Pararoseomonas sp. SCSIO 73927: one gene and its partner. The protein of the gene in region 1 binds, or shares a complex with, the protein of each later gene. Links are inferred from orthologs where the notes say so. Each region holds a gene or a part of one and is shown on either strand. Other genes may lie near its edges.

The links.
Region 2: the proteins of ccmE (region 1) and ccmB are in contact, whole or in part, in a solved structure (PDB 8CE8), measured with the Escherichia coli proteins. The link is inferred for Pararoseomonas sp. SCSIO 73927 from one-to-one orthologs.

What each region holds. Positions count from the first base shown.
Region 1 is NZ_CP146232.1:184,766-198,916, reverse strand. What follows is about bases 5,618-8,307. They hold ccmE (cytochrome c maturation protein CcmE), read right to left. Parts: upstream 7,373-8,307; coding sequence 6,863-7,372; downstream 5,618-6,862. Other genes in these bases: VQH23_RS01035 (heme ABC transporter permease), read right to left, coding at 7,644-8,307; VQH23_RS01040 (hypothetical protein), read right to left, coding at 7,489-7,647; VQH23_RS01050 (heme lyase CcmF/NrfE family subunit), read right to left, coding at 5,618-6,866. In the rest of the region: VQH23_RS01085 (DUF6525 family protein), read left to right, coding at 1-493; VQH23_RS01080 (peroxidase-related enzyme), read right to left, coding at 556-1,122; VQH23_RS01075 (CMD domain protein), read right to left, coding at 1,119-1,640; VQH23_RS01070 (NAD(P)/FAD-dependent oxidoreductase), read right to left, coding at 1,657-3,081; c-type cytochrome biogenesis protein CcmI, read right to left, coding at 3,078-3,866; VQH23_RS01060 (cytochrome c-type biogenesis protein), read right to left, coding at 3,863-4,330; VQH23_RS01055 (DsbE family thiol:disulfide interchange protein), read right to left, coding at 4,327-4,905; more of VQH23_RS01050, read right to left, coding at 4,902-5,617; more of VQH23_RS01035, read right to left, coding at 8,308-8,450; VQH23_RS01030 (DUF2189 domain-containing protein), read right to left, coding at 8,540-9,340; VQH23_RS01025 (3-hydroxyacyl-CoA dehydrogenase NAD-binding domain-containing protein), read left to right, coding at 9,615-11,696; VQH23_RS01020 (PaaI family thioesterase), read left to right, coding at 11,693-12,133; VQH23_RS01015 (hypothetical protein), read right to left, coding at 12,398-12,853; VQH23_RS01010 (PAS domain-containing protein), read left to right, coding at 13,182-14,151. UniProt on the Escherichia coli protein: Heme chaperone required for the biogenesis of c-type cytochromes. Transiently binds heme delivered by CcmC and transfers the heme to apo-cytochromes in a process facilitated by CcmF and CcmH.
Region 2 is NZ_CP146232.1:3,324,983-3,339,438, reverse strand. What follows is about bases 377-3,371. They hold ccmB (heme exporter protein CcmB), read right to left. Parts: upstream 2,204-3,371; coding sequence 1,550-2,203; downstream 377-1,549. Other genes in these bases: acnA (aconitate hydratase AcnA), read left to right, coding at 2,903-3,371; ccmA (heme ABC exporter ATP-binding protein CcmA), read right to left, coding at 2,209-2,808; VQH23_RS15540 (hypothetical protein), read right to left, coding at 1,104-1,517; VQH23_RS15545 (alginate lyase family protein), read right to left, coding at 377-1,072. Outside these bases: more of VQH23_RS15545, read right to left, coding at 1-376; more of acnA, read left to right, coding at 3,372-5,608; VQH23_RS15520 (diacylglycerol kinase family protein), read left to right, coding at 5,764-6,666; VQH23_RS15515 (metallophosphoesterase), read left to right, coding at 6,677-7,438; VQH23_RS15510 (MFS transporter), read right to left, coding at 7,480-8,643; VQH23_RS15505 (helicase-related protein), read left to right, coding at 8,778-11,807; VQH23_RS15500 (S4 domain-containing protein), read left to right, coding at 11,818-12,111; VQH23_RS15495 (hypothetical protein), read left to right, coding at 12,108-14,063; ferredoxin FdxA, read left to right, coding at 14,202-14,456. UniProt on the Escherichia coli protein: Required for the export of heme to the periplasm for the biogenesis of c-type cytochromes.

The DNA of each region.
Region 1 (14,151 bases):
CCAGGCCTATGAGGAACTGCCGGCCGAGGTGCGCCGGGCCCTGCAGGAGGCCCTGGTGGACTGGTGCCCCCTGCGCGCCAGGGAATGGCACCTGCAGCTCGTTCGCCAGCAGCGGCTGCGGCCGGCCCAGGCGGCCTTCGTCCTCGTCCAGACGATCCGCGGGCAGGATCATGCCGAGGTGGCCGCCTTCGCGAGGACCTGGCCGAAGGGGGCGCAGGCCTATCCGCACCTCGCCGCCGACGCGACGCTCCAGCGCTATGCCGGGACGGAGGGCATCCCCGCGGCCGAGCCCTTCCTCATCGCCCCTCCCGCGAAGCCGGCTAAGGCGCGGTCGAAGCCGCCCGAGGCGCGGTCGAAGCCGCCTAAGACGCGGGCGAAGCCGCCCAAGGTCGGGGCGAAGCGGCCCAAGGTAGGGGCGAAGCGGCCCAAGGTAGGGGCGAAGCGGCCCAAGGCACGGGCGAAGGGTCCGGTGGGCCGCCGCATCAGGCACTGAGGGCGGGGGCGCCGGTCGAAGGCGCCCTCGTCCCGATGCGCCAGCGCCGGCCCGCGGCCAGCCTAGCCCGGCGCCTCCGTCTCGCCGAGCGACTGCATCAGCCGGTTCGCGTTGGCGAACATGGCGATGGAGTGGACGAGGTCCAGCAGCTCCAGCTCGTCCAGCCCGGCCGCCCGCAGCGGCGCCAGCTCCGCCGCCGTCACCGCGCCCGGCGTCAGCGTCAGCCTCTCGCTGAAATCGGCGATGGCGCGGCGGCGCGGGTCGGTCTCCACCCCGTGCCCCTCCTCCAGCACGCGCTGCATCGCCTCCCGCTGCTTCGAGAGATCCGCGAAGCGCCGCGCGTGGACGGAGGTGCAGTAGACGCAGCCATTCGCCATGGAGACGACGGCGGTGGAGAATTCCCGGTCCGCGCGCGGCAGCCCACGCGGCGCGTACATCACCGTGTTGAACAGCGCCCCGCGCTCGCCCAGCGATCCCGGGTCGTTCGCCAGGGTGCGGAAATAGGCGGAACCGCGCTGGGCCGGCGGGCAGGCGTCCAGCGCCGCGCGCTGCGCAGGCGTGGCGGTCGCCTCCTCGATCGGCGGGATGCGCGGCGTCCAGCCCACCTCCTCCATGGTGAAGCGCTTCATGCCGCCTTCTCCTTCGCCGCTGCGGGAGCGGCGCCCTCATCCAGCATGGCGCGAAGGCCCGCGATCACCCGCACCTGGTAGGGCACGAAGGAGACGAGCTGCGTGACGGCCACGATGTCGCGCGGCGTGAGCCCCATGGCGGAGAGCGCGTCGATCGTGCCCTGCGTCACCTCGGCCGGGCGGGTGCCCACCACGTCGGCGTAGCGCAGCAGCGCCGCGAGCCGCCCCTCCATCGGCGCGGCGGAGAGGTCCTCCGCCAGCATGATCGACTCCTGCGCCCCCGCCTTCTCCAGCAGGCCCCGGAAGTGCCTCGCCAGCGCCGCGTCGTTCTCGCGCAGCGCCACCCGCAGGGCCAGCGCCGCCCGCTCCACGTGGGAGACGTTGCCGGGGTCCTCCGGCATCAGCAGCTCCCGGTAGGCACCCTGGGCGTGCTGCAGCGCCTCCGGCCTGCGGCGCCGCAACTCGGCCAGCGGCGATCCGGGCGCGATGCCCAGGATGCTCTCGATCAGGTCGTCCATGGCGTCACCTCAACCGTCATCGTTCGGGCCACTCGTCGCCCAGGAGCTCGGGCGTCTCGTAGGCCACCAGCCGCTCGAAATGCGTCGCCCGGTCCTCCACGAAAAGGGATCGCGCGATGCCCTGCGCCAGGCGCCGGGCCCCGGCGGAGATGGCGGGAATGTCGCCCGTCAGCTTCCCGTGGCTCAGCGTGGCCGGGTAGTTGAACGCGTGGATGTTCCGCAGCGCCGGGCATTCGCCCTCCACCTTCTCCTGAAAGGAGAAGTCGGGCGCGAGGTCGGGGGAGAGGGACAGCTCCTCGCTCTCCATCCCCTCCGGCGCCGGGAAGCGGTCCCGCCACAGGCGGACATGCGGCGCGATGGGGGCCAGCTCCGGCCGCGTCTCCATCGCCCCGTGAAAGCCGGTGGCAAGGATCAGGAAGTCCACGGTGAACCCGCCCCGCGGCGTCTCCACCACCAGCGCGCCATCCGCCTCCCGCAGCCCCGTCACCGGGCAGGCCAGGTGCAGGCGCGCATGGGGGTGGCGCGAGACGCGCATGGTGCTGTCGCGCGGCGGGGGCGTCTGCGTCGCGCCGACATAGTGCAGGAAGCGCCACTTCCACGCGTCCGGCAGCCCGGCGAAGCCGTGCACCACGCCGGGGCTGCCGATGCCGGTGAACTTGTTCACCCGCGGCAGGGCCGGGCGGCGCACGAACAGGTCCAGCGAGGCCGCGCCCGCCTCCAGCGCCGTCGCCGCATTGTCCATGGCGGAGGCGCCCGCGCCCACCACGCCCACGCGCTTGCCGCGCAGGGCGGCGAAGTCGATCTCGTCGCGGGAATGCGCCCAGAACCGGCGATCCACGCGCCGGGCCATGGGCGGCACGTACTCCCCGCCCAACCCGTCGCGCCCGGTGGCGAGAACCAGGCGGCGGCACAGGATCTCGGAAGCGTCCGCCATCTCCAGCGCCACCAGCCCGTCCGCGCGCGGGCGGATCAGCGAGACCTGGGCCGCGTTCTCCACCGGCACCGCCATCACGCGGCGGTACCAGTTCAGGTAATCCACCCACTGGGCGCGCGGGATCTTGCCCAGCGCCTCCCAGGCGGTCGCGCCGAACTGGGCCTCGAACCAGGCGCGGAAGGTGAGGGCGCCGAAGCCCAGCGCCGGCCCGGCCAACCCCTTGGGCGAGCGCAGCGTCTCCATCCGGGCATAGGTCACCCAGGGGCCTTCCCTTCCCTGGTCCGCCCGGTCCAGCACGCGCTGCCGGTCGATGCCCTCCAGCCGCAGCGCGGCAGAGGCCGCCAGCCCCGCCATGCCCGCGCCGATCACCACCACGTCGGAGACCGGGCGGCCTTCCACCACCGTTTCCGGCACCCAGGGCTTCGCCGGCAGTTCCAGCCATTCCAGGTCCTGCCGCAGCCGGGCCTCGAGCGCCTCCAGGCCTACGGCGCCCCCAGCTTCCTTCATGGCAGCGACTGCATCCGCCGCTCGACCATGCCCTTCCAGGGCGCGCCATCGGGCGCGGTGGCCAGCAGCGCCTGCCACGTCGCCCGCGCCGCCGAGGGGCGCCCGGCCTGCGCCTCCGCCTGCCCGGCCAGGAAGCGCAGCCCGACATGGCCGGGCGCGCGGGGCAGGGCATCCGCGAGGAAGGCGGCGGCCTCCTCCACCATCCCGGCCTCCAGCAGCACCTGCGCGCGCTGGGAGGCGAGGTCGGGGTCGAAGCCGATCTTCAGCACCTCGCCATAGGCCGCCGCGGCCTCGGCAGGGCGCCCGCGGTTCCGCTCCGCCTCCGCCAGCAGCAGCCAGCCCTGGCGCGTCTGCTGGGCGCGCGGCGGCATGGATTGCAGGCGCAACCGCAGCTCCGCCAGCAGCGCCTCGTCCCGCGCCACCGCGTCCCGCCGCTCCGCGAGGGTGGCGGAGGGCATGGCGGGGAAGCCGTTCAGGAAATACAGCGCGAAGGCCAGCACCGGCACGGCCACCAGCCCCGCCAGCAGCGGCCCGCGCCCGCCCGCCCGCGCCGGCGCTGCCTCCGGCACGGCCAGAAGCCGCCGCTGCACCTCCAGCAGCGCCGCCGCGTGCGCCGCCTCGTCCAAGCGGCCCGAGGCGCGGTCCCGCTCCAGCTCCGCGAGCTGCGCGCGGTACAGCGCCCGGTCCGCCGCCGCCCTGTCGGTGGCGCGTGCCGGGCGAAGGATGATCCAGGCCAGCGGCAGCAGCGCCGCCGCGGCCAGCAATCCCGTCAGGAGCCAGGTCACGGCTCGCGCTCCAGCGCCGCCAGCCGCGCGCGCTCCTCCGGGGAGAGCGGCGCTGGCCCCGCGCGCTCCGCCGAGCGGCGGCGCATCAGGAGGATGCCCAGGGCGCCGCCGAGCAGCACCAGCACCGGGACTGCCCAGAGCGGGGCCGTCACCAGGCTGAAGGGCGGGCGCAGCAGCACGAAGTCGCCGTAGCGGTCGTGGATGTGGCTCACCACCGCCCGGTCCGATTCACCGGACGCCACGCGCTCCCGCACCAGCCGCCGCAGGTCGCGTGCCAGGTCCGCCTCGCTGTCCTCGATGGACTGGTTCTGGCAGACCATGCAGCGCAGCTCGCGCCCGATCTCCTGCGCCCGCGCCTCCTGCGCCGGGTCGGGCAGCATCTCCGAGGGGCGGCCCACCGCCAGCGCCAGCCCCGTGACAAGAAGCTGGGGCGCCAGCAGCATCGCGAAGAGAAGCGCCCTCACGCGTGCCGCCGCAGCAGCGGGTCCAGCTCGGCGGAGAGCGTGTCCGGCGTCATCGGCCCGGCCCAGCGCCAGCGCACGATGCCGTTGCCGTCCACGAGGTAGGTCTCCGGCACGCCGTAGAGCCCGTACTCGATTCCCGCGCGTCCCTCCGCATCCACGACCAGCCCGGAGAAGGGGTTTCCGTGCCGCTGCAGGAAGCGCCCGGCCTCCGGCGCCTTGTCCTTGTAGTTCACGCCCAGCAACCGCACGCCCCGCGCCTGCAGGGCCATGAGCTGCGGGTGCTCGATCACGCAGGGCACGCACCAGGAGGCCCAGAAGTTCACCAGCACGGGCCCGCCCGAGGCCAGCGCCTCCGGCTGGAAGCCCGGCGTGTCCACGCCTTCCAGTGCCGGCAGCGCGAGCCGCGGCGCCGGCCTGCCGAGAAGGGCGGAGGGCACGCCGCGCGGGTCGTAGGACCCGTCCTTCATCCCGCGCAGCATCGCCCAGAAGCCGAGGCCACCGGCGGCCGCCAGCCCCAGCGGCGCCAGGAGCAGCGCGCGACGGGCCAGGGGACGAGAAGGCTCCGCCCCGCTCACGCCCGCGCCTCCGCGGCGGTCCGGCGCCGGGCGGGGGCGCCCACGCGCGCGCGGCGGTCGGAGAGCGAGATGCCGCCGCCGAGCGCCATCACCGCGCCGCCCAGCCAGATCCAGGGCGCCAGCGGGTTGTGGTGCAGGCGCAGCGTCGCCCGGTCCCCTTCCTCCTCGCCCATCACGGCGTAGAGGTCGGAGGCCCAGGTGGTGTGGATGGCGGCCTCCGTCGTGCTCTGGCGGGCGAGCGGGAAGTTGCGCTTCTCCGGCTCCAGCACCGCGACCGTGCTGCCGTTCCGCGTCACCGTCACGGTGGCGTGGCGCGCCGTATAGTTCGGCCCCACCGCGTCGCGCACGCCTTCCAGCCTCCATTCGTAGCCGCCGAGGAGGATCGTCTCCCCTGGCCGCACCGCCGTCAGACGCTCCGTCGCCAGCCCCATCCCGGCCATGCCGAGCAGGCTGATCCCGAAGCCCGCATGGGCCACCGCCCCGCCCCAGGCCGCGCGCGGCAGCCCGCGGGCGCGCGCGAAGGCCGCGCGCGGGCGGGAGAAGAGGGCGATGCGCTCCGCCACGTCCACGAAGGCCGCGAGGATGAGCCAGCACGCCGCCCCGAAGCCCAGCGCCGGCAGGACCGGAAGGCCCTGCACCAGCCAGACCAGCGCGATCACGAGGGAGGCGATCACCGCCACCCACCACAGCCTTTGCAGCACCGGCCAGGCCCGCGCGCGCTTCCACGCCATCAGCGGCCCCGCCGCCATGGCCAGGACCAGGGGCAGCGCCAGCGGGAAGACGGTGGCCTGGTAGAAGGGAGGGCCGACGGAAATCTTCGCGCGCAGGATCAGGTCCGCGAACATCGGGTAGAGCGTGCCCACCAGCACCACCGCCGCAATCGTGCAGAGGAGCAGGTTGTTCAGCACCAGCGCCCCCTCCCGCGAGAGCGGCGCGAAGACCCCGGTGGGCACCAGCGCCGGCGCGCGCCACGCGAAGAGCGCGAAGGCCCCGCCCATGGTGATGAACAGCAGCGCCAGGATGAACACGCCGCGCTCCGGATCATTGGCGAAGGCGTGCACGGAGTTCAGCACGCCGGAGCGAACGAGGAAGGTGCCGAGCAGCGACATGGAGAAAGCAAGGATCGCCAGGAAGATCGACCAGGTCTTCAGCGCCTCCCGCTTCTCCACCACGATGGCGGAGTGCAGCAGCGCGCAGCCGGCGAGCCAGGGCAGGAGGGAGGCGTTCTCCACCGGGTCCCAGAACCAGTACCCGCCCCAGCCCAGCTCGTAATAGGCCCACCAGGACCCCAGCGCGATGCCGAGCGTGAGGAAGGACCAGGAGGCGAGCGCCCAGGGACGCACCCAGCGCCCCCAGGCGGCATCGACGCGCCCCTCGATCAGCGCGGCGACGGCGAAGGCGAAGGTCACGGCCGTGCCGACATAGCCGAGGTAGAGGAGGGGAGGGTGGAAGGCCAGGCCAGGGTCCTGCAGCACGGGGTTCAGCCCCTGCCCATCCACCGCCGGCGGCCACACCCGCGTGAAGGGGTTGGAGGTCGCGAGGACGAAGGCGAGGAACCCGGCCGCGATCATGCCCAGCACCGCCAGCACCCGCGCCCGCAGCGCCGCCGGCAGCCCGCGCCCGAACACCGCGACGGCCCCGCCGCAGAGGGCGAGGATCAGCACCCAGAGCACCATGGAACCCTCGTGGTTCCCCCAGGCGCCGGACAGCTTGTAGAGCATCGGCTTCGCGGAGTGGCTGTTCTGCACGACGTTGGTGACGGTGGTGTCGTTCTCCGCGAAGCACCACAGCAGCGCGGCGAAGGCGGCGCCCACCGCGATCAGCACGCCCGTCGCCAGCCCCGCGCCGGAGGCCATCAGCCGCGCCTCGCCCCGCTGCGCGCCCACCAGCGGCAGCACGGACTGCGCGAGCGCCAGCGCCAGCGCGAGCGCCAGCGCGAAATGCCCGATCTCAGGAATCATTCGCCCGTCCTGGCTCCGGCCGGTGCCGGCTGCATCGTGTTCCAGCCGGAGGGCGGCGGCGCCGCACCCTGGCTCGGGTTCCAGTGCCCGCTGCGCTCCAGCGCGTCCTTCACCTCGGGCGGCATATAGGTCTCGTCGTGCCGCGCCAGCACCTCGGCGGCGGCGAAACTCCCATCCGGGAGCATCCGGCCGAGCGTCACCACGCCCTGTCCCTCCCGGAACAGGTCCGGCAGCACGCCGCGATAAGCGACGGAGATCGTGTTCGCGCCGTCCGTCACCCGGAAGCGCGCCCGCTCGCCGTCCCGCACCACGCTGCCAGCTTCCACCAGCCCGCCCAGGCGGAAGGCGCGCCCGTCATTCGGCGCGCCCGCCACGATGTCGGAGGGGGAGCGGAAGAAGACGAGGTTGTCCTGGAAGGCCGTCAGCGCCAGCGCCGAGGCCGTCCCGAGCCCCAGCCCGCAGAGCAGCAGCACCCAGAGCCGCCGCCGCCGCCGCGCCGCGGCCAGACCCAGCCCGACGGGCCTCGCGCCAGACTTTGCGCCAGACTTTGCGCCAGACTTTGTGCCGGACTTTGCGCCGGAGTTGGCACCGGACTGCGCGTCCTGGGCCGCCGTCGCGCCGCTCATGCCGTTCCCCTTGCCGTTCCCCTCAGGGCTCGCTCCAACTCACCCAGGCGCCGCGCCGCCGCCCGATGGCGCAGCGCCGCGCCCAGCGCCAGCCCGCCGAAGGCGGCTGCCGCCAGCCCCCAGGCCGCCACCACGCTCCACAGATGCGCGCTCATGCCACCACCGCATCCCCCGGCGCGGGGCGATCCGCCGGGCGATCCGCCGCACCGTCTGCCGCCCGGGCCCGCGCCAGCTCCAGCGCCGCCACGCGCCGCTCCATCACCGCTGCCCGCACCCGCGCCAGCACCAGCGTGGTGAACAGCAGCGTGAACCCCACCGCGCAGGCCAGCAGCGGCCCGAGCATGGAGACGTGCATGGAGGGACCGCCCAGCCGCGCCACGCTGGCCGGCTGGTGCAGCGTGTTCCACCAATCCACGGAGAACTTCACGATCGGCAGGTTCACCACCCCCACCAGGGCCAGGATGGCGCCCATCCGTGCCCCGCGCTCCTCCTCCTCGAAGGCGCGCGTGATCGCGGCGTGCCCGACCCAGAGGAAAAACAGCACCAGCACGGAGGTCATCCGCGCGTCCCAGGCCCACCAGGTGCCCCACATCGGCCGCCCCCAGAGGCTGCCCGTGGCGAGGCAGAGCGCCGTGACCACCGCCCCCACCGGGGAGAGCTCCCGCGCCGCCAGGTCCGCCAGCGGGTGCTTCCACACCAGCGCCAGCACGGAGGCGACGGCCAGGCCCGCATAGCCCCCCATCGCCAGCCAGGCCATGGGAACATGGACGTACATGATCCGCACCGTCTCTCCCTGCTGCCAATCGGCGGGGGAGAGGAGCAGCGCCCAGGCGGCCGAGGGCAGCAGCACCGCCAGCGACAGCCCCCAGAGCCAGGGCATCAGGCGTTTTGTCGCCCGCAGGAAGCGGCCGGGATTGGCGAACCGGTGCAGGATCGGCGCGGGCGCGGGGGGCGGCATGGGGCGCATCGCCGCCGTTCTAGCCCCGTCCGGGCCGCGCTGGAACGCCCGGCCCGCCCGGGAACGCGGCCGCCCCCCTCATTCCTGCGTCAGGCTACCACCTTCCGATAGAGGTGCCAGGTGGCGTGGCCCAGCACCGGCATCACCACCGCCAGCCCGACGAAGAGCGGCAGGGAGCCGAGAAAGAGCAGCCCGGCCACGATCGCGCCCCAGGCGGCCATCGGCCCCGGATTGGCCGCCACCGCCCGCAGGGAGGTGCGGATCGCCGCGCCCGCCCCGATGTCGCGCTCCAGCAGCAGGGGGAAGGAGACGACGCTGACCGCCAGCGCCACCACGGCGAAGAGGAAGCCCGCGAGGTTGCCGAGCAGGATCAGCCGGGTTCCCTCCGGCGTCCGCAGCGCGGCCAGGAGATCCGTGAAGGAGCCGATCTCGGCCGGGCCGATCGTGCTGCGCCAGATCCAGAGGGCGCAGGCGATCCAGGCGACGAAGAGGGCGAGAAGGACCACCCCCACGGCGAGAATGGACCCGATCGAGGCCGAGCCGTAGGCGCGCAGCCCGTCGCGCCAGCCCACCGGCTGCCCCTGTTCCCGCCGCCGGCTCATCTCGTAGAGGCCGAGCGCCGCGACGGGACCGACGAGGGCGAAACCGGCCGCCAGGGGCCAGAGGATCGGCAGCAGGTTGTTGCCGGAGGCGGCGAAGCCGAGCGTCAGCCCCATCACCGGGTAGATGAGGCAGAGGAAGAAGAGCTGGGTCGGTACCTCCAGGAAGTCCCGCCAGCCCCGCGACAGGGCATCCGCCAGATCGGCGGTGCCGATCCGTTGGATCGCGGGTTCCGCGAAGGCGGCGGCATCCCCGCCGTGCATGACGCTCCGCGACGTGTTCTCGGCCATCGGACAATCCTCCCCGACCGCGGCGCCATCGCCGCGGCGGTCCCGTCCGGGCCTTGCCAGCCCTGGAGGGACCTGACCTTCAGCAACTGGCACCGCACCGGGCGGCTGGGCAGGGCCCTCACGCAGCCGTGCTGTTTCCGCACCGAAACGGCGGCGCGGGCCCTTCCCGGCGCCGGCGCTTGACGCCCCGGCCCCGCGGCTCTTTCCTCGACGGCAAGCGGACCGGAAGTTTCGATCGAAAACAACGGTCTGGCGGGGAGAAGGAGAGCCGTCCATGACTCAGCAGGAGCCGGTCACCAGCAGCGTCGAGGACGGGATCGCCCTCATCCGCATCGCCAACCCGCCGGTGAACGCCCTCAGCGCCGCCGTGCGCGGCGGGCTGAAGCGCGCCGTGGAGGCCGCCGCCGCCGACCCCGCCGTGCGCGCCGTGGTGGTGGCCGCGGAGGGTAGGACCTTCATCGCCGGCGCCGATATCTCCGAGTTCGGCAAGCCGCCCGTGCCGCCGAGCCTGCCGGAGACCATCGCGGCCCTTGAGACCCTGACCAAGCCCGTGGTCGCCGCCATCAACGGTGCGGCACTGGGCGGCGGGCTGGAGGTGGCGCTGGGCTGCCACGCCCGCGTGGCCGCGCCTTCCGCGAAGCTCGGCCTGCCGGAGGTGAATCTCGGCCTCCTGCCCGGCGCCGGCGGCACGCAGCGCCTGCCTCGCCTGATCGGCGCCGCCCCCGCGCTGAAGATCATGGCCGAGGGCAAGCCGATCGCCGCGAAGGAGGCGCAGGGCAACGGGCTGGTGGACGAGATCGCCGAGGACGTGCTGCCTGCTGCCAAGGCCCTGGCCTTGAAGCTGGCCGGCGGCGCGCTGCCCGCCGTTCCGAAGGACCGCGCGAACCTCGGCGCCCGCGAGGATTTCGAGGAGGCGGCCGCCGCTATCCTCAAGCGCAACCCGAACAACCCGAGCGTCGAGGCCTGCGTGGACGCCGTCCGCGCCTGCTTCGACAAGCCCTTCGAGGAGGGGCTGGCGGTGGAGCGCGCCCACTTCACCCGCCTGCGCGACGACCCCCGCAGCGCCGCCCTGCGCCACGTCTTCTTCGCCGAGCGCGCCGCGGCCCGCATCCCCGGCCTGCCCAAGGGCACCGCGCCCCGCCCCGTGGCGAAGGCGGCCGTGATCGGCGCCGGCACCATGGGCGGCGGCATCGCCATGTGCTTCGCCAATGCCGGCATCCCCGTGACCCTGATCGAGACGACCGAGGAGAACCTGCAGCGCGGCCTGGAGCGGGTGGAGGGCAACTACGCCACCTCCGTGAAGCGCGGCAGCCTGGCGGAGGACGCGAAGGCGAAGCGCATGGGCCTGATCGAGGGCAAGGTCGGCCTGGAAGCCGCGGCCGACGCCGACCTCGTGGTGGAGGCGGTGTTCGAGGAGATGGGGCTGAAGAAGGAGATCTTCGGCAAGCTGCAGGAGATCGCCAAGCCCGGCGCCATCCTCGCCACCAACACCTCCTACCTCGACGTGGACGAGATCGCCGCCAGCACCACCCGCCCCGCCGACGTGCTGGGGATGCACTTCTTCTCCCCGGCCAACGTGATGAAGCTGCTGGAGGTGGTGCGCGCGAAGGAGACGGCGCCCGATGCCCTTGCCACCGCCGTGGAGATCGGCCGCAAGCTGGCGAAGGTGCCGGTGGTCTCCGGCGTCTGCTACGGCTTCATCGGCAACCGCATGCTGGCCCGCCGCACCGCCATGGCCGAGCGCCTGCTGATCGAGGGCGCGCGGCCGGAGGAGGTGGACGCCGCCCTCAACGCGTTCGGCTTCCGCATGGGCCCCTTCGCCATGGGCGACCTCGCGGGCCTCGACATCGGCTGGCGCATCCGCCAGGCCACCGGCAAGAAGGCCCCCGTGGCCGACGCGCTGGTGGAGGCCGGGCGCCTCGGCCAGAAGACGAAGAAGGGCTACTACGACTACTCCTCGGACGGCCGCACCGGCGCGCCGGACCCGGAGGTGGTCGCAATCATCGAGCGCGTCTCGGCGGAGCAGGGCGTCACCCGCCGCGCCATCCCGCGGGAGGAGATCACCGAGCGCCTCCTCTTCCCCATGATCAACGAGGGCGCGCGCATCCTGGAGGAGGGCATCGCGGCGCGGGCCGGGGACATCGATACCGTCTGGCTCAACGGCTACGGCTGGCCCGCCTGGACCGGCGGCCCGATGTTCCACGCCGACCAGGTGGGGCTGAAGCACATCGTCGAGCGCCTTCGTGGCTTCTCCGCTGCCTGCGGCGACGAGAGCCTGATGCCGGCCGCGCTGCTGGTGCGCCTAGCAGAGGAGGGCAGCAGCTTCGCCGCCCTGGACGAGAAGGCCGCGGCGTGAACTTCGATCCCGAAGCGGCGGGCTGGTCCCGCCGCCCGCCGGTGGGCTTCTCCGCCCATACCGGCCCCTACTGGTCCCGGCCGGAGGGGAACGGCTGGGCCTACGGCCTCCTGGTGGAGCCGTACCACCTGAACGGGCACGGCATTACCCATGGCGGGCTGCTGATGACGATGCTGGACAACACGCTGGGCCTCACCGCCTGGCACGCCACCGACCAGAAACCCGCTGTCACCATGCAGATGAACACCCACTTCATCGCTGCCGCCCACCCCGGCGAGTTCCTGGAAGCGCGGGGCGAGGTGGTGCGCCTGGCCAAGTCCGTGATCTTCCTGCGCGGGCAGCTGACCGTCGGCGAGAGACTGGTGGCGGCGGCGGACGGCATCTGGAAGGTGCTGGCTGTCCGGCCGGGGCCGAGGCTGGAGGGCGATCCGGCCTGATCCTTGGCGTCCGGTCTGTGGCCAGGGAGAGGAAGAAGGAATTCTTCCTCTCCCCGGACCCCTCTCCATCATCTTTTTCTAGTAGGTGGTTTTACCCTGCTGACGGTGCGCCTCGGGTCGGTGACCCGAGGCGACTGCAAGGGCAGGAAGGGGCCCGTCACGCGGAGATCCCGTCTCAGGACGGCGCGGCGGCAGCCAGAAGGGGTTCCAAGGGCCTCAGGCCCTTGGCGGGGGTTCCAGGGGGCGGAGCCCCCTGGCGCCACCCTACCGCCGCGGCGTCCCGCTGTGCTCCGGGTCGGCCGCGATCTCGCGCTCCGCTTCCTCCACCGCCTCCTTGGAGACGATGCCGGGCGTGTGCATGTCCGGGTCGCCGCCGTCCACGGCTTCCACGTGGCTCTTGATGCTGCGCAGGGCGTTGCCGGCGTTGGTGGGGGCGTCGTCCGGGCTCTCCTCCTCGGCCGGCGGCTCGTGCTCGCGCCCGCCCTCCTCGAAGGTGAGGGAGAGGCTGGCCGTCTCGCCGCTGCCCGAAATCTCCATCCGCCCGGCGGGCTCGGTGGTCCAGCGGATGGTGCGGGAGTCCGTATCGGCGGTCATCCCGGCGTCGGGCAGCACGTCGGCTTCGTGCCGCAGGTGGGCGAACCAGTGGCGGACGTTCGCGGGGTCCGACAGCCAGGCGAGGAGACGGTCCGGGCCGACGTGGACGGTGATCTTGGCGTGCATGGGTCCCTCCGGACATCGAGGCTTGGCTTCAAGGGCCTATCGCCCGGGCCCATGGCGGGGTTTCGCCGCGGGGCGGGCGGGGGAGCGGTGGCCGGGGTGGCAGCGAGGGTGCCGGCGGGTGCGACATCCCGGCGGCCAGCCCGGGCACCGGCCCGGCTGGCGCCTGGGCGATAGCCTGGGTAACGGCTTGGGCAACGGCCTGGGCGATGGAACGCTGGGGCCTTGAACGCGTTCGGGAAGCCGGTCATCTGTCGCCGCTGCCCGGCGCACCGGGGCCACGCGAGGAACAGTCGATTTTGAACCACGCCCCCATGGGCCGGCCGCGCGGGTGAGCCGCACCGAGGACAGCGGCGAGGGCCGCCAGCTGCGGGACGCCCTGGCCGCCGCCGGGATCCTCGCCTCCTGGGACTGGGACGTGGCGGAGCGGCGGATCAACGGCGACGCTCGCCTGGCCGCCCTGCTGGGCGTGACGCCGGAGGAGGCGGCGCGCGGCGTTCCCCCGGCCGCCTTCTTCAATGCCATCCATCCGGAGGACCGCACCCGCATCCGCCTGGCGGTGGGCGCCATCCTGCGCGGGGCGGAGCTTCTGTCGCGGGAGTGCCGCGTCCTCGTGCCCGGGCTGGGGCTGCGCTGGGTCCATGCGCGGGGCCGGCGCTACCCGGATGCGGGGGGCGGCCCCGGCCACTTCCTCGGCACGCTGGTGGACGTGACCGAACAGAAGCGGGTGGAGGAGCGGCTGCGCATCGCGCAGACCGCGGGCGGGATCGGCACCTTCGAGTACATGCCGGGCTTCGCCACCGCCGCCGTGTCGGACCAGTTCTGCAAGCTGCTCGGCCTGCGCCCTGCGCCTGACCTGCCGGTGCGGACGGTGAACGGGGTGGTGCATCCCGGCGACCTGCCGATCATCGACGATAACGTGACCGACGAGGCCGCCCTGCCGGCCCTGGGCACGGTGCATGAGGCCGAGTTCCGGATCGCCCGGGCCGATACGGGGGAGGCCCGCTGGCTCAAGCGGCGCGGCGAGTACCTGCGGGACGCCGAGACGGCGGGGCTGCGCTTCAGCGGGGTGATCTACGACATCACCGACACTAAGCGGACGGAGGCGCAGCTCCGCGCCCTGAACGAGGGGCTGGAGGCGGAGGTGGCCGCCCGCACGGCGGACCGCAACCGCCTCTGGCGCCTCTCGGCCGACATCATGCTCGTCCTGCGGCCGGATGGGACAATCGTTGCGGTGAACCCCGCTTGGCACGCCACGCTGGGCTGGCGGGAGGCGGAGGTGGTCGGGCGCAGCGTGCTCG
Region 2 (14,456 bases), 3.1 Mb from region 1 along the record:
CCAGGGCGGCCTCCGTCTCCGGGTCCGGCATGGCGGCGGCCGCGATCTCCAGCCCCGCGGCGCGGGAGAGCGGCGGGGCGTCGCCGAGCCAGGGGTCGGACTGCTCCACCCCCGCCAGCGCGCGCATCCGCGCCGGCTCCCGCGCGTGCACCAGGCAGAAATCCCGCAGACGGCGATAGGCGGCGCCCTCCGCCTCCGTCAGCCGGGCCCCGTTAGCGGCGCCCAGCCGCTCCAGCGCTGCCACCGCCGCCAGGGCGCGCAGATGGCCGTGCAGGGCCAACCCGGCGCGCCGTATCTCCTGCGGCAGGGCGCCGCGCTCATCCACCCCGGCAAGCTGGGCCCGCATCTTCCCCAGCCCCCAGTCCAGCAGCGCCGTATCCCCCGCCGCCACCCCAGAGGCGGCGGCGGCCAGACCGGCCCAGGCGGCCTGGTGGTTGCGGGTGTCGCTGATCAGCGCCTCGGAGCGGCGGTCGTAGCGGGGCCGCGCCTCGTTCGCGACGGCTGCCAGCCAGCGCGCCACCCGGTCCACCCGCGCCGGCACCAGCCCCGGCGCCCCCCGCAACGCGAGGAAGGAGAGCGAGGCCCCCGCCAGGACTTGGATCCGGTGATAGCCCGCCTGCAGATTGAAGGCGCCGAGCAGGGCGTCGTTCCGCGCCCAGCTGTCCATGGCCTCCATCGCGCAGGCCGCGGCGCCGGCCGTCCCCGCCCGGTGTGCGGCCAGGGCGCGCTGCACCACGGCCAGCCAGTCCCGCAGTGGCTTCGCCGCCGCCTCGTCCATCGCGAAACGGCTGGGATCGGGGCGGGAGAAGGCGGGGTCGAGGAAGTAGCCGAAGCCCTCCAGGTTCCGCACCGGGCGCCCCACCGCCTCGCAGGCGGCATTCGTGCCGGAGGAGGCGGGCGCCGGCCGGAAGGGGCCGACCAGACGGCGCCGCTCCGGCCGGGGGCCGAGCGGCGGCGGGCTGGCGGCGGGCGGGCCGCGCCGGTTCCCGGTTCCAGCCTGGGAGAGGGCGGCGCCCGGCAGCAGGGCCAGGAGCGCGGGCACGGCGAGGACGGCACGGCGGCGGGGCGGCATGGCCCCATTCTGCCCGCGCGAGAGGGCCGCGTCAGGTCTCCGGGAAGAGGGGCAGTTCCCCGTTCTCGCCATGGCGGCGCCTGAGGCGTGCCGCCTCGGCGGCCCGGTGGCGCAGCAGCTCGTCCAGCAGCCGGTCCATCGTCTGCCAGAGCGGCTCCGTCCCCTTGCGCTCCTTCATCATCAGCGCGTGGGCGGCCAGCGTCACGTTGAGGGTGCCCCGGGTCGTTTCCGGCCGCGGCATCCGCATCTGGACGAGGGCCTTCTCCACCTCCTCCAGCGGCGCGCCGATCGCCTCCGCGATTCGCGCGGGCTCATGGCCCAGGCGGCGCAGGCGCCGCGCCTCGTCCCGCTGCTTCGGCGGCAGCGCGATCGCGGGACGCAGCGCGACCGTGCGCCGCGACATCTCGCCGGAGCCCGAGCCGGGCGGCTTACCCTTGAAGGCCATGGCTTTGACAACGCACTAAAACCGGCGGGGATTCAACCCTCCCGCAGCGCGGCCCCGGTGGCGAGGGGCGCGAGCGGCAGGGCGGCGGCCAGGAAAGCGGCCAGCAGGAGCAGAAAGGGGCGGGGTTCGCCGCCCCCCGCCCCGGCCTCGATCGCGCCGGCGGCGAAGATGACCACGGGCACGGCCAGGGGCAGCACCAGCAGGGGAAGAAGCACGCCGCCGCGCCGCGCGCCGAGAGTCAGCGCCGCCCCGAGCGTGCCGAGCAGCGAGAGCACCGCCGAGGCGAGCCCCAGCGCCAGGACCGCCACGCCCCAGCCCTCCACCGGCAGGGCCAGCAGCGCCGAGGCGACCGGCGCGGCGAGCAGGAGCGGCAGGCCCGTGACGGCCCAGTGCGCCGCCGCCTTGGCGAGGGCCAGGAGAGCCGGCGGCAGGCCGGAGGTGAGGAGCAGGTCCAGCGAGCCGTCCTCCGCCTCTCCCGCGAAGAGTCGGTCCAGCGGCAGCAGCGCCGCCAGCAGCGCGGCGGTGACAAGGGCGCCCGGCGCCAGCCGCGCCAGGGCCTCCGGGGAGGGCCCGACGCCGAAGGGGAAGAGCGCGCAGACGATGACGAAGAACAGCACCGCCGCCAGCGCCTCCGCCGGGTGGCGCAGGGCCAGGCGCAACTCCCGGAGGAAGACGTGACCCGCCATCGGGATCACAGCCGCAGCTCCCGCGCGCCCGGCAGGGGCAATGGCAGGTGGGTGGCGGCCAGCACGATCCCGCCCCGGGCCCGGTGCGCCGCCAGCAGCCCGCCCAGCCGTTCCACCGAGGCTGCGTCCAGGCCCAGCGTCGGCTCGTCCAGCAGCCAGAGGGGGGCGTCGCCCAGCGTCAACCGCGCCAGGGCCAGGCGCCGCCTCTGCCCGGCCGAGAGGGTGCGGCAGGGCAGCGCCGCGAGGGGGGACAGGCCCACCGCCGCCAGCGCCGCCTCCGGATCGCCGCCGCGCAGCCGGGACCAGAAGCGCAGGTCCTCCATCGGCGTCACGGCCGGCTTGATCGCGTCCTGATGGCCCAGATAGCGGGTGCGGGCGCCGTGGGCTGCCGGGTCCGAGGCCACGTTCTCCCCTTCCCAGGTCACCTGACCCTCCGCCGGCCGCAGCAGCCCGGCCAGGGCCCGCAGCAGGGTGGACTTGCCCGCCCCGTTCGGCCCCAGCAGCAGCAGCGCATCGCCCGGCGCCGCGGAGAAGGAGAGCCCGGCGAAAACCACCCTTCCGCCGCGCCGCGCGGCAAGATCCATTGCCGCCAGCAAGCCAGCCATACCCCCCGCGAAAGGTTCCGGCCCCTGGACCGGAACCCCCACGCCATGCTTCAAGCGCCCTTGAATTTCAAGCACGCGCGGGGAATTGCGACGCATGAGCAAGTACGGCCAGGACACCCTCAAGACGAAGCGCACGCTGGCGGTGGACGGGAAGACCTACCACTACTTCTCCATCCCCGAAGCGGCGAAGGCGCTGGGCGCCGATTTCACCCGCTTGCCCAATTCCCTGAAGGTGCTGCTCGAGCACATCCTCCGCTTCGAGAACGGCGGCTCCTACAAGGTCGAGGACGCGAAGGCGATCTCCGGCTGGCTCGAGAAGGGGCAGTCCTCGAACGAGGTGCCCTTCCGCCCCGCGCGCATCCTGATGCAGGACTTCACCGGCGTCCCCGCCGTGGTCGATCTCGCCGCCATGCGCGACGGCATGCTGAAGCTCGGCGGCGACCCGCAGAAGGTGAACCCACTGGTCCCCGTGGACCTCGTCATCGACCACTCCGTGATGGTGGACGTGGCCGGCACGGCGGACGCGCTGACGAAGAACGTGGACCTGGAGTACGAGCGCAACGGCGAGCGCTACGAGTTCCTGCGCTGGGGCCAGGGCGCCTTCAACAACTTCCGCGTCGTGCCGCCGGGCACCGGCATCTGCCACCAGGTGAACCTCGAGTACCTGGCGCAGGTGGTGTGGACGGACACCGACGCCGGCGACGTCTACGCCTACCCCGACAGCTGCTACGGCACGGACAGCCACACCACCATGGTGAACGGCCTCGGCGTGCTGGGCTGGGGCGTGGGCGGCATCGAGGCGGAGGCCGCGATGCTCGGCCAGCCCATCGCCATGCTCATCCCCGACGTGATCGGCTTCAAGCTGGTGGGCAAGCTGAAGGAGGGCGTGACGGCGACCGACCTCGTGCTCACCGTCACGCAGATGCTCCGCAAGAAGGGCGTGGTCGGCAAGTTCGTGGAGTTCTACGGCGCCGGCCTCACCAACCTGCCCGTCGCCGACCGCGCGACCATCGGCAACATGGCCCCCGAGTACGGCGCGACCTGCGGCTTCTTCCCCGTGGACGAGGCGACGCTCGGCTACCTGCGCCTCTCCGGCCGCGACGAGCACCGCATCAACCTGGTGCGCGAGATCTCCAAGGCGCAGGGCATGTGGCGCGACGACAGCACGCCCGACCCGGTCTTCACGGACACGCTGGAGCTGGACCTCTCCACGGTTCTGCCCTCCATGGCCGGCCCGAAGCGCCCGCAGGACAAGGTGGTGCTGACGGAGATCTCCAACTCCTTCGCCAAGGAGCTGCCGAACCTGGCGGTGGAGGGTGCGCCCCCGCTCGGCGCCCGCGTGCCGGTGGCTGGCGCCAATTACGATCTCGGCCACGGCGACGTGGTGATCGCCGCCATCACCTCCTGCACCAACACCTCCAATCCCTACGTGCTGGTGGCCGCCGGCCTCGTCGCCCGCAAGGCGCGTGAGAAGGGGCTGACGGCGAAGCCCTGGGTAAAGACCTCCCTCGCCCCCGGATCCCAGGTGGTGACGGACTACCTGAACGCCTCCGGCCTCCAGGCGGACCTCGACGCGCTGGGCTTCCAGACCGTCGGCTATGGCTGCACCACCTGCATCGGCAATTCCGGCCCGCTGGAGGACTCGATCGTCGCGGCGATCGAGGATCACAAGCTGGTCGCCGCCTCCGTGCTCTCGGGCAACCGCAACTTCGAGGGCCGCGTGCACCCGAACGTGCGCGCCAACTACCTCGCCTCCCCGCCGCTGGTGGTCGCCTACGCCATCGCCGGCACCATCACGAAGGACATCACGACCGAGCCGCTGGGCACGGGCAAGGATGGCCAGCCGGTGTACCTGAAGGACATCTGGCCGGAGCAGGCCGAGATCAACGACACGGTCCACCGCGTCCTGACCCGCGAGATGTTCCAGTCCCGCTACGCCGACGTGTTCAAGGGCGACGAGCACTGGCAGGCGATCAAGGTCGATGCCGGCACGGACACCTACCGCTGGAATTCCGGCTCCACCTACGTCCAGAACCCCCCCTACTTCGAGGGCATGGGCGTGGAGCCGAAGCCCGTCGCCTCCGTGCGCGGCGCGCGCGTGCTGGCGGAGCTGGGCGACAGCATCACCACCGACCACATCTCCCCGGCCGGCTCCATCAAGAAGGCCTCGCCCGCCGGCGAGTACCTGCTGGAGCACCAGGTTCGTCAGGCCGACTTCAACTCCTACGGCGCCCGCCGCGGGAATCACGAGGTCATGATGCGCGGCACCTTCGCCAACATCCGCATCAAGAACGAGCTGGTCCCGGGCATCGAGGGCGGCATCACCAAGCACTACCCCTCGGGCGACGTGCTGCCGATCTACACGGCGGCCATGCGCTACAAGGAGGAAGGCGTGCCGACGGTGATCTTCGGCGGCAAGGAGTACGGCACGGGTTCCTCCCGTGACTGGGCCGCGAAGGGCACGATGCTGCTGGGCGCCAAGGCTGTGATTGCCGAGAGCTTCGAGCGCATCCACCGCTCCAACCTCGTCGGGATGGGCGTGCTGCCGCTGGTCTTCAAGCCGGGCGAGGACCGCAAGACCCTCGGCATCACCGGCGAGGAGACGGTGGACATCCTCGGCCTCGAGGACCTGAAGGCGCGGATGCTGCTGGACATCGTCATCCACCGCCCGGACGGCACGGAGACCCGCACCCAGGTGCAGTGCCGCGTCGATACCGCGGACGAGGTCGAGTACTACAAGCAGGGCGGCATCCTGCACTACGTGCTCCGCAGCATGGCCGGGGTGAAGGTCGCCGCCTGATCCGCCGCGCAGAACGGACATGAAGGGGCGCGGGCCGAAAGGTCCGCGCCCTTTTCGCGCCCGCGGCGTCCCTGCCGGCCCGGCGGCGCAACCCCGCAGCGGGCGCCGCGTTCGCCCGCCGGCAGAGGGGTTCGGGTACGCATGATCGGCGACGCATGAGGCGGGCCGTCTTGGTGATGAACGAGCGGGCCGGAACCCTGGCCGGGCGGCCGGACCTGCCCGCCCTGATCGAGGCCGCCCTGCGCCGGGTCGGCTTCGACCTGACCGTCATCCACGGGCACGGCGACGACATCGCCGCCCGGCTGGAGGTGGCGATCGCCACCGATGCCCCCATCGTGCTCGTCGGAGGCGGGGATGGCACCATCCGCGGCGCGGCGGCCCGGCTGGCCGGCACGGACCGCGTGCTGGGCGTGCTTCCGCTCGGCACGCTGAATCTTCTCGCCCGCGACCTCGCCATCCCGCTCGACCCGCTGGCGGCCGCCGAGGCCCTGGCCCGCGCCGAGACGCGCCCGATCGACGTGGGCGAGGTGAACGGCCAGGTCTTCCTCTGCCAGTCCGTGATTGGCATCCCCAACACCATCGGCCGCACGCGCCAGCGCTTCCGGCGCAAGGGCGGGCTCTACGCCGTGCTGCGCGCGGCCCTGGCGGTGCTGCGCGCCCTGCTGCGGCAGCGCCCGATGCGGCTGATGGTGAACGCCCCGGGGTGGCAGAAGCCCTGGCGCCTCTGGACCCGCGCCATGTCCATCGTGAACAACGGCTACGAGGAGGGGACGGGGCTGATGTTTCATCGCTCCCGCCTCGATAGCGGCACGCTCTACCTCTACGTCAGCAAGAACTTCTCGATCGGCTGGACGGCGAAGATGATGATCGCCATGGCGCTCGGCATGTGGAAGCGCCGCAGCGATATCCACATCCTCACCAGCCCCGCCTTCGCCATCCATTCCCGCCGGCGGCGCCTGCTGGTAATGAACGACGGGGAGGGGTCGGTCCTCCGCACCCCGCTGCAATACGCGCTGCGCCCGCGCGCCCTCCACGTCCTCTCCCTGCGCGCGGCGTGAGCGGGCGGGCATGCGGATCATCGACCACATCTCCGACCTGCACTTCTGCCGGGTGGACGGGCGGGCGGCGGACGCCCTGCTGGCGCGCCTCAACGCCGATCCCGCGCACCTCGTCGCCGTCTCGGGCGACCTCACGATGCGGGCGCGGCGGCGGGAGTACCGCGCCGCCCGCGCCTTCCTGGACGGGCTACAGGTGCCCTGGGTAGCGGTTCCCGGGAACCACGACATCACCGCCTACTATCCGTGGGAGCGCTTCCTCTCCCCCTTCGGCCGCTGGGAGAGCTTCATCGCTCCGGACACGGAGCCGATGTTCGAGGACGAGGAGATCCAGGTGATCGGCCTCAACACCGTCTCCCGCGGCGGGCTGCACCTGCAGTGGGAGAACGGGAAGGTCCCCCGCGCCGGGCTGCTGCGCCTGCTGCGCCGCCTGCGCCGCCTGCCGGAAGGGCCCTTCCGCATCGTGGTCGCGCACCATCCCTTCCTGGCCCCGCCGGACCAGCCGGGCACGCCCGTGGTGCAGCGGGGGGAGCGCGCGCTGCGCGACCTCGCGCAGGGCGGCGTGCGCCTCGTCCTCTCCGGCCACCTGCATGTGGGCTTCCACAACATCCACAGGATCACGGCGGAGGAGGGGGACCGGCTGACGGTGCTCCAGGCCGGATCCGCCATCTCCACCCGGCTGCGCGGGGAGGCCAACTCCTACAACCGCGTGGTGGTGGAGAACGGCCGCGCCCGCTGGACGGTGCACCACTGGGACGGCGAGGCCTGGCGTTAGCCAGGCTGCTGCCGCGCGGCCGGACGGGCCGGGGCGGATGATTACCGCCCGGCCCTCCACGCAAGGGCGACGGGCACGGCCAGGGCGCAGAGCGCGGACATGGCCAGGAAGGCGCCGGCGCCGGCCTGGGCGTAGAGCCATCCCGCCATCAGCAGGCACAGCGCCTGCGCCCCCGTGGTGCCGAGCGCCGCGTGCAGCGCCTGCGCCGCCAGGGCCTCCCCGGGCGGCGGGTTGGAAGAGAGCCACCGCATCGCGCCCATGTACTGCACCCCGAAGGTCAGCGCGTGCAGGAGCTGCAGCGGCACCAGCAGCGGCAGGGCGGTGGTGGCCGCCAGCGCCGCCCAGCGCACCACCCCCGCCCCGGCCGCCAGCAGCATCAGCGCGCGCGGGGAGAGGCGCCCGAGCAGCGGCCGCGCCAGCAGGAAGAGCAGCACCTCCGCCGCCACCCCGATGCCCCAGAGCAGCCCGATCGTCTCCGCCGAGTGCCCGGCTTGGGCCCAGTGGATGGAGGAGAAGCCGTAATAGGCCGCGTGGCTGCCCTGGATCAGCGCGGAGAGGAGCACCAGCCGCCCGAACCCCGGCCGCCGCAGCAGGTGCAGGGCGAAGGCGCCGCGCAGCCCGCCCCGCCCGACCGGGACGGCCTGCGGGGCGCCCCTCTCCGGCCGCGGCAGGGCGAGGGCGGCCAGCACCGCAGTGGCGTAGCACCCCGCCAGCAGCCAGGGCACCGCTTCGTACCCCTTCCACGCCGCCAGGCTTCCCGCCCCGACGGAGCCGAGGATGAAGGCGACCGAGCCCGCCGCCCGCACCGGCCCGAACTCCGCCCCGGCCCGCCGGGTGGCGGCCAGGGTCATCGCCTCCCCGATCGGGCCGAGGGGCGCCACGGCGGCCGCCATGACGATCTGCACGGCCAGCAGCGCCACGAAGCCCTGCGCCGGCAGGAGGAGGGGCGCCGCCAGCGCGGCGAGGAGCGCGCAGGGGATCATCACCCGCCGCCCGTCCCCCAGCCGGTCCGCCAGCCGGCCCAGCGCGGGGCTGACGAGGAAGCGGACCAGGGAGGCGGCGAAAAGGAGCTGCGCCACCGCCTCCGGCCCCAGTCCTTTCGCGGCGAGGAAGGGCGGCAGGAACGGCATCGTCACCCCCACGCCGAGGAAGCTGGCGGCGAGGAGGAAGGCGAAGCGGCCCAGGAAGGTCGGGGCGGAACTCATCTGGGCGTCAGAATCCCGGACGGGCGAGGGCTTGCCAAGGGCGCCGCCTCCGATGCCCGGCGAGCCATGTTCAGCCCCCATGTTCAGCGTATGTGCTTGCCAACCCGGGTTCGGCCCCCCACACCTCCCCGCAGATGAGCTCCTTCTCAGACCGCCAGATGTTCGCATCCCGGGTGAAGGCCGTCCTCGGCCCGACCAACACCGGCAAGACCCATCTGGCCATCACCCGCATGCTGGCCCATTCCAGCGGCATCATCGGCTTCCCGCTGCGCTTGCTGGCGCGGGAGAACTACGACCGGATGGTCGCCGTGAAGGGGGCGAAGCACGTCGCCCTCATCACCGGGGAGGAGAAGATCCTGCCCCCGGACGCCAAGTGGTTCGCCTGCACGGTGGAGGCGATGCCGCTGGACCGCCGGGTGGAGTTCGTGGCGGTGGACGAGATCCAGCTCTGCGCCGATGCGGATCGCGGCCATGTCTTCACCGACCGGCTGCTGCACGCCCGCGGCATGGTGGAAACCATGTTCCTGGGGGCGGAGACAGTCCGCCCCCTTCTCCAGCGCTTGGTTCCGCAGGCGGAGGTGGAGAGCCGCCCCCGCCTCTCCCAGCTCACCTATGCCGGCCCGGCCAAGCTCACCCGCCTGCCCTCCCGCTCCGCCGTCGTCGCCTTCTCGGCCGGCGAGGTCTACGCGATCGCGGAGGCCATCCGGCGCCGGCGCGGCGGCTGCGCGGTGGTGATGGGCCGCCTCTCCCCCCGCACGCGCAACGCGCAGGTGGAAATGTACCAGAACCGGGAGGTGGACTTCCTGGTGGCGACGGACGCCATCGGGATGGGGCTGAACATGAACGTGGACCATGTCGCCTTCGCCTCCATCCAGAAGTTCGACGGCCACCGCCCCCGCCAGCTGACGGCGCAGGAGGCGGCGCAGATCGGCGGCCGCGCGGGCCGCGGCATGCGGGACGGCACCTTCGGCGTGACAGCGGACTGCCCGCCCCTGCCGGAGGACATGGTCCACAAGATCGAGAACCACCATTTCGAGCCGCTGACGCAGTTGGCATGGCGGAACAGCGACCTGGATCTCTCCAGCCTGGACGCGCTGCTGACCGGCCTCTCCCTCCCCCCGCCCCGCCCGGGCCTGGCGCGGGGCAACGACGCGACGGACCACATTACGCTGGAGCACCTCTCCCGCGACGCCGAGATCCGGGGGCTGGCGCGGGGCCGCGCGCGGGTGCGGCTGCTGTGGGAGGCCTGCCAGATCCCGGATTTCCGCAAGCTCTCGGACGAGTCACACACTCGTTTCTGCGCCCGTGTCTTTCGGCATCTCGTGGAGGATGGCAATCTGCCGGCGGACTGGGTCGCCTCCCAGATCCGGTACCTCGACAACACCGAGGGCGACCTCGATACACTCATGGCCCGGCTTGCGGGGATCCGCACCTGGACGTATGTCGCCGCCCGCTCCGACTGGCTGAAGGATGCCACCGCCATGCAGGAGGCCGCCCGCGCTGCCGAAGACCACGTCTCCGACGCGCTGCACGAACGCCTCACCGCCCGCTTCGTGGACCGCCGCGCGGCCCACCTGATCCGCAAGCTCGACGAGGGGGAGGAGAACCTCCTCTCGGCGGTCGCGCGGAACGGTGAGGTCACGGTCGAGGGACACGTCGTCGGCTCGGTGAAGGGCTTCCTCTTCGAGACCGCCGCCGACGCGGAGGACGAGGAGGAGCGCAAGGTCATGCTCCGCGCCGCCCGCCGGGCGTTGCGCGAGGAGATGCCCCGCCGCGTCGCCGCGCTGGAGACGGCGCCGGACGACGCCCTGAGCCTCACGAAATTTCAGCGCATCGCCTGGAAGCCGGAAGGCGCGGACGAGGCCGCCGAGGTGGCGAAGCTGAAGCCCGGCACCACGGCCGAGAAGCCGGTGATCGAGCCGATCGATTCCGAGTTCGTGGACGGGGCCGAGCGCGAGCGCATCCGCGCCAAGCTCGCGGCCTGGTTCGAGGCCCTGGTCGCCCGCGACTTCGCGCCCCTGATCGAGGCCGAGAAGAAGGCCGAGGAGGACGCGGAGCTGCGCGGCCACCTCTTCCGCCTGCGCGAGTTCCTGGGCCTGCTGCCCGGCGGCACCGAGAGGGAAATCACCCCGGAGATCCGCGCGAAGCTGAAGGCCATCGGCGTGCGCGCCGGCCGCTTCGCCCTCTACATCCCGGAGATGCTGAAGCCCCGCCCCATGGCGCTGCGGGCCCAGCTCTGGGCGCTGAAGGCGAACCAGGCGGTGCCGGAGCTTCCCGGCGGCGGCCTCGTCTCCATCACGCCCCCGCGGGACTGGCCGCGCGGCTTCGGCGCCACCATGGGCTGGGTGCAGGCCGGGCCGATGCTGGTGCGTCTGGACGTGGCGGAGCGCATCGCCGGCGAGCTGGGCCACCTGACCCGCCGCGCCGCCGCCGCCCTGCCCGTGGACGTGGCCAGCCGCCTGGGCGCCAAGGCCGATACGCTGCCGGCGGTGCTGACCGCGCTCGGCTTCCGGCTGGTGACGCCAGAGCCGCTCGCCGAGGACGTCTTCGGCCCGCCCGCGCCGCAGCTCGTCGCCGCCCGGCGGGAGGAGCACCACCACAACCGCGGCGGCCGCGGCGGCGAGGGTCGCCGCGGCGACCGCAACCGCCAGGGGCAGCGCGGAGGTCCGGCCGGCGCGCAGGCCGATGCGAAGCCCGCCGAGGGGGCTGCCGAAGGGGCCGACGCAGCGCCCGCCGACGGGGCGGCCATTGAAGGAGTGGCCGCCGGGGACGCGACCGCCGAGACCGGAACCGCGACGGAGGCGCGCGAGGCCCGTCCGCAGCGCGGCCCGCGGCGCGACGATCGCGGCGGCCAGCGGGACGGCCATCGTGGCGGCGACCGCGGCGGGAACCGTGGTGAGCCTCGGGGTGAGCATCGGGGCGAGTATCGCGGCGACCGCGGCAGCCGCGCCCCCGGCGAGGATCGCGGCCCGCCCCGCAACGGGCGCCCGGAAGGCCGCCCGGAAGGCCGCCCTGGCGGCGGCTACGGCAACGGCCCGCGCCGCGACCGGCGCGATGACGGCCCGGCCACCCCGCGGCCCGTCTTCGAGCCCGCGCGCGGCAAGGGCCCGGACCCCGACAGCCCCTTCGCCGTGCTCGCGAAGCTGAAGCTCGGGAAGAGCTGACCCGGCGCGCATGGCGGAAGCGGAAGACCGGGACTGGCAGCGCCTGGACAAGTGGCTCTGGTGCGCCCGCCTCTCCAAGACCCGCTCCGCCTGCGCAGCGCTGGTGGAGGCCGGCTCCGTCCGACTGAACCGCCAGCCCGTGGACAAGCCCCACGCCCGGCTGCGGCCGGGTGACGTGCTCACCCTCGCGCTCGGCGGGCCGGAGCGCGGCGTGGTGAAGGTGTGGCGCGTGCAGGCCCTGGCCGGGCGCCGCGGCCCGCCCGCCGAGGCCCGCGCCCTTTACGAAGAGATCGCCCCGGGTTGAGCCCGGCCCCCGCCGGCCGTGTCTGGCGCGGCGCCGCCGGCGCATGGGCCATCGGCTTTCTCGTCTTCGCCGCCTGGGCATTGTGGGCGGGCGAGGACACGAACTGGGACCTGCAGAACTACCACGATTACGGCCCCTACGCCCTGCTGCACGGGCGGCTGGGGTTGGATGTCGGCCCGGCGGGCATCCAGGGCTACTTCAATCCCCTGCCCTACCTTCCCCTGTACGGGCTGCGACAGCTCCTGCCCCCGCCGGCCGTCGCCGTGGCGGTGGCGGCGATCCAGGCGCTGACCGTCGCCGCCGCCTGGATGCTGGCCGGGGCACTGGGCGCGCGGGACGGCACTGTCCGCGCGGTGGCGGTGCTGGCGGGCGCGACGGGCGCCATGGCCATCTCGGAGATCGGGACGAGCTTCGCCGACCTGGCCCTGGCCGCGCCGGTGCTGCTCGGCCTCCTCGCCCTGATCCGGGGATGGGAGGGAGACCGGCGGCTCTTCCTCCTCTCCGGGGTGCTGGTCGGGGGAACGGTGGGGCTGAAGCTGACCAACGCTGTCTTCATCCCGGCCCTGGCCGCGGCGGCCCTGCTGCCGTGGCGCGGCTTCGCCCCCACCCTCGCCGCGGTCTGGCGTGTCGCCGCCGGCGGGGCCGCCGGCCTGCTGCTCACCGGCGGCGCCTGGGCGGCCTATCTCTGGGCGACGCTGGGCAACCCCGTCTTTCCCGCGATGAACGGGCTGTTCCGCTCGCCCTCCGCCAACCCGGACTCCTTCGCCGACCTCCGCTTCGTGCCGCAGGGGCTCGGGCAGGCCTTGCTCTACCCCTGGTGGATTGCGACGGGCGCGCATCCCACGGCGGAGTTCCCCTCCGCCGATCCGCGCCTCCTCCTGGCCCTGCCGGTCGCGCTCCTGGCGCTCGCCGCCACCCTCATTCGGCCCCATCGCGCGCGGGAGGAGGAGGCGCGGCAGCGGGCCATGCTGTTCCTGGTGGTCGGCGCCGCCGTCTGGCTGCTCGGCTTCGCCATCCACCGCTACGCCATCGTGCCGGATCTGCTGGCGGGGATGCTGCTGGTGATTCTGGCCGCCGCCGCCCCTCCCATGCGCCTGTCCCTGCCCGCGGCGCTGGCCGTGGCCGCCCTTCTCCTCGCGGCCACCCGTGCCCCGGACTGGGGCCACCGGCCCTGGGGGGAGGCGCGGCCCCTCGTGCCGCCCCTATCCCTCGGAGCCCCCGCCGCCGTCCTCGTCACCGCGCATCCCATGGGGATCTGGGGGCCGGTGCTGCCGCGGGAGTCCCGCCTCCTCGCGATGACCGACACCGGGCTGGCGACGGGCGGGCCGCTGCGGGCGAGGATCGAGGCCGGGCTGCGCGCCCCGCCGGGCGGACGGCTCCTCACCCTCGGCCCGGACCTGCCGATGGAGGAGTCCACCCGCGCCACCCTGGCCGCCTACGGCGTGGTGCCGACCGGCCCCTGCGAGCGAGCCCCGGGCGCCGCCGGCACCCCCGCCATCGCCTGCGTCGCTGCCCTGGCGCCGCCCCGCCGCCTTGCCGCGCCCGATCTGGCGGAGGGAGAGGCGGTGGACTTCACCGCTTCCGGCCCGGGTTGGGTCCACCTCGTCGCCCGCCCGCTGCCCGCCGCCCCGGGGTGGGACCCGGCCGGGCCGGAGGGAACGCGGGCGGCGGACGGCGCCCGGCTGGTGCTGCGCCTCGTCCCAGGGTCCGGCCCGGGGCCGCACCGGCTCGCCTTCGGCCTGCGCGCGGCAGGGGATGGGCCGGCGCGCATCACCGTCTCGGCTGGCGGCCGCCCGGCGGCGACCTGGGCGCTGCCCGCTTCCGGAGAAGCGGAGGGCCATCTCTGCCTGACCCAGGCGCCCGGCGTGGTCGAGCTCTCCTTCTCGGGCGGCGCCTTCCTGCTGCGCCGCATGGCCCTGCGCGCGGCCGGGCCGGGGGAATGCCCGGCCTGATGCCCGTCCGAGTTCCGGCCACCCGGCCCGGCGCACCGCTGCCCCGACGAAAGCCTCGCTTGCATGCCGCGCCGCAACGGTCCATCTGCGGCGCACGGGAATTCTGCTCCGCCCCGCGGGCCGTGAAGGGACGTGCTTGTGACCTACGTCGTCACCGAGAACTGCATTCGCTGCAAGTACATGGACTGCGTCGAGGTGTGTCCGGTGGACTGCTTCTACGTCGGCGCCAACATGCTGGTGATCCACCCCGACGAGTGCATCGACTGCGGCGTTTGCGAGCCCGAATGCCCTGCCGAAGCCATCTTCCCCGACAGCGACGAGCGCGCCACGGACTGGGCCGAGCTGAACCGCACCTACGCTGCCCAGTGGCCGAACATGTCCCGCAAGGGCGAG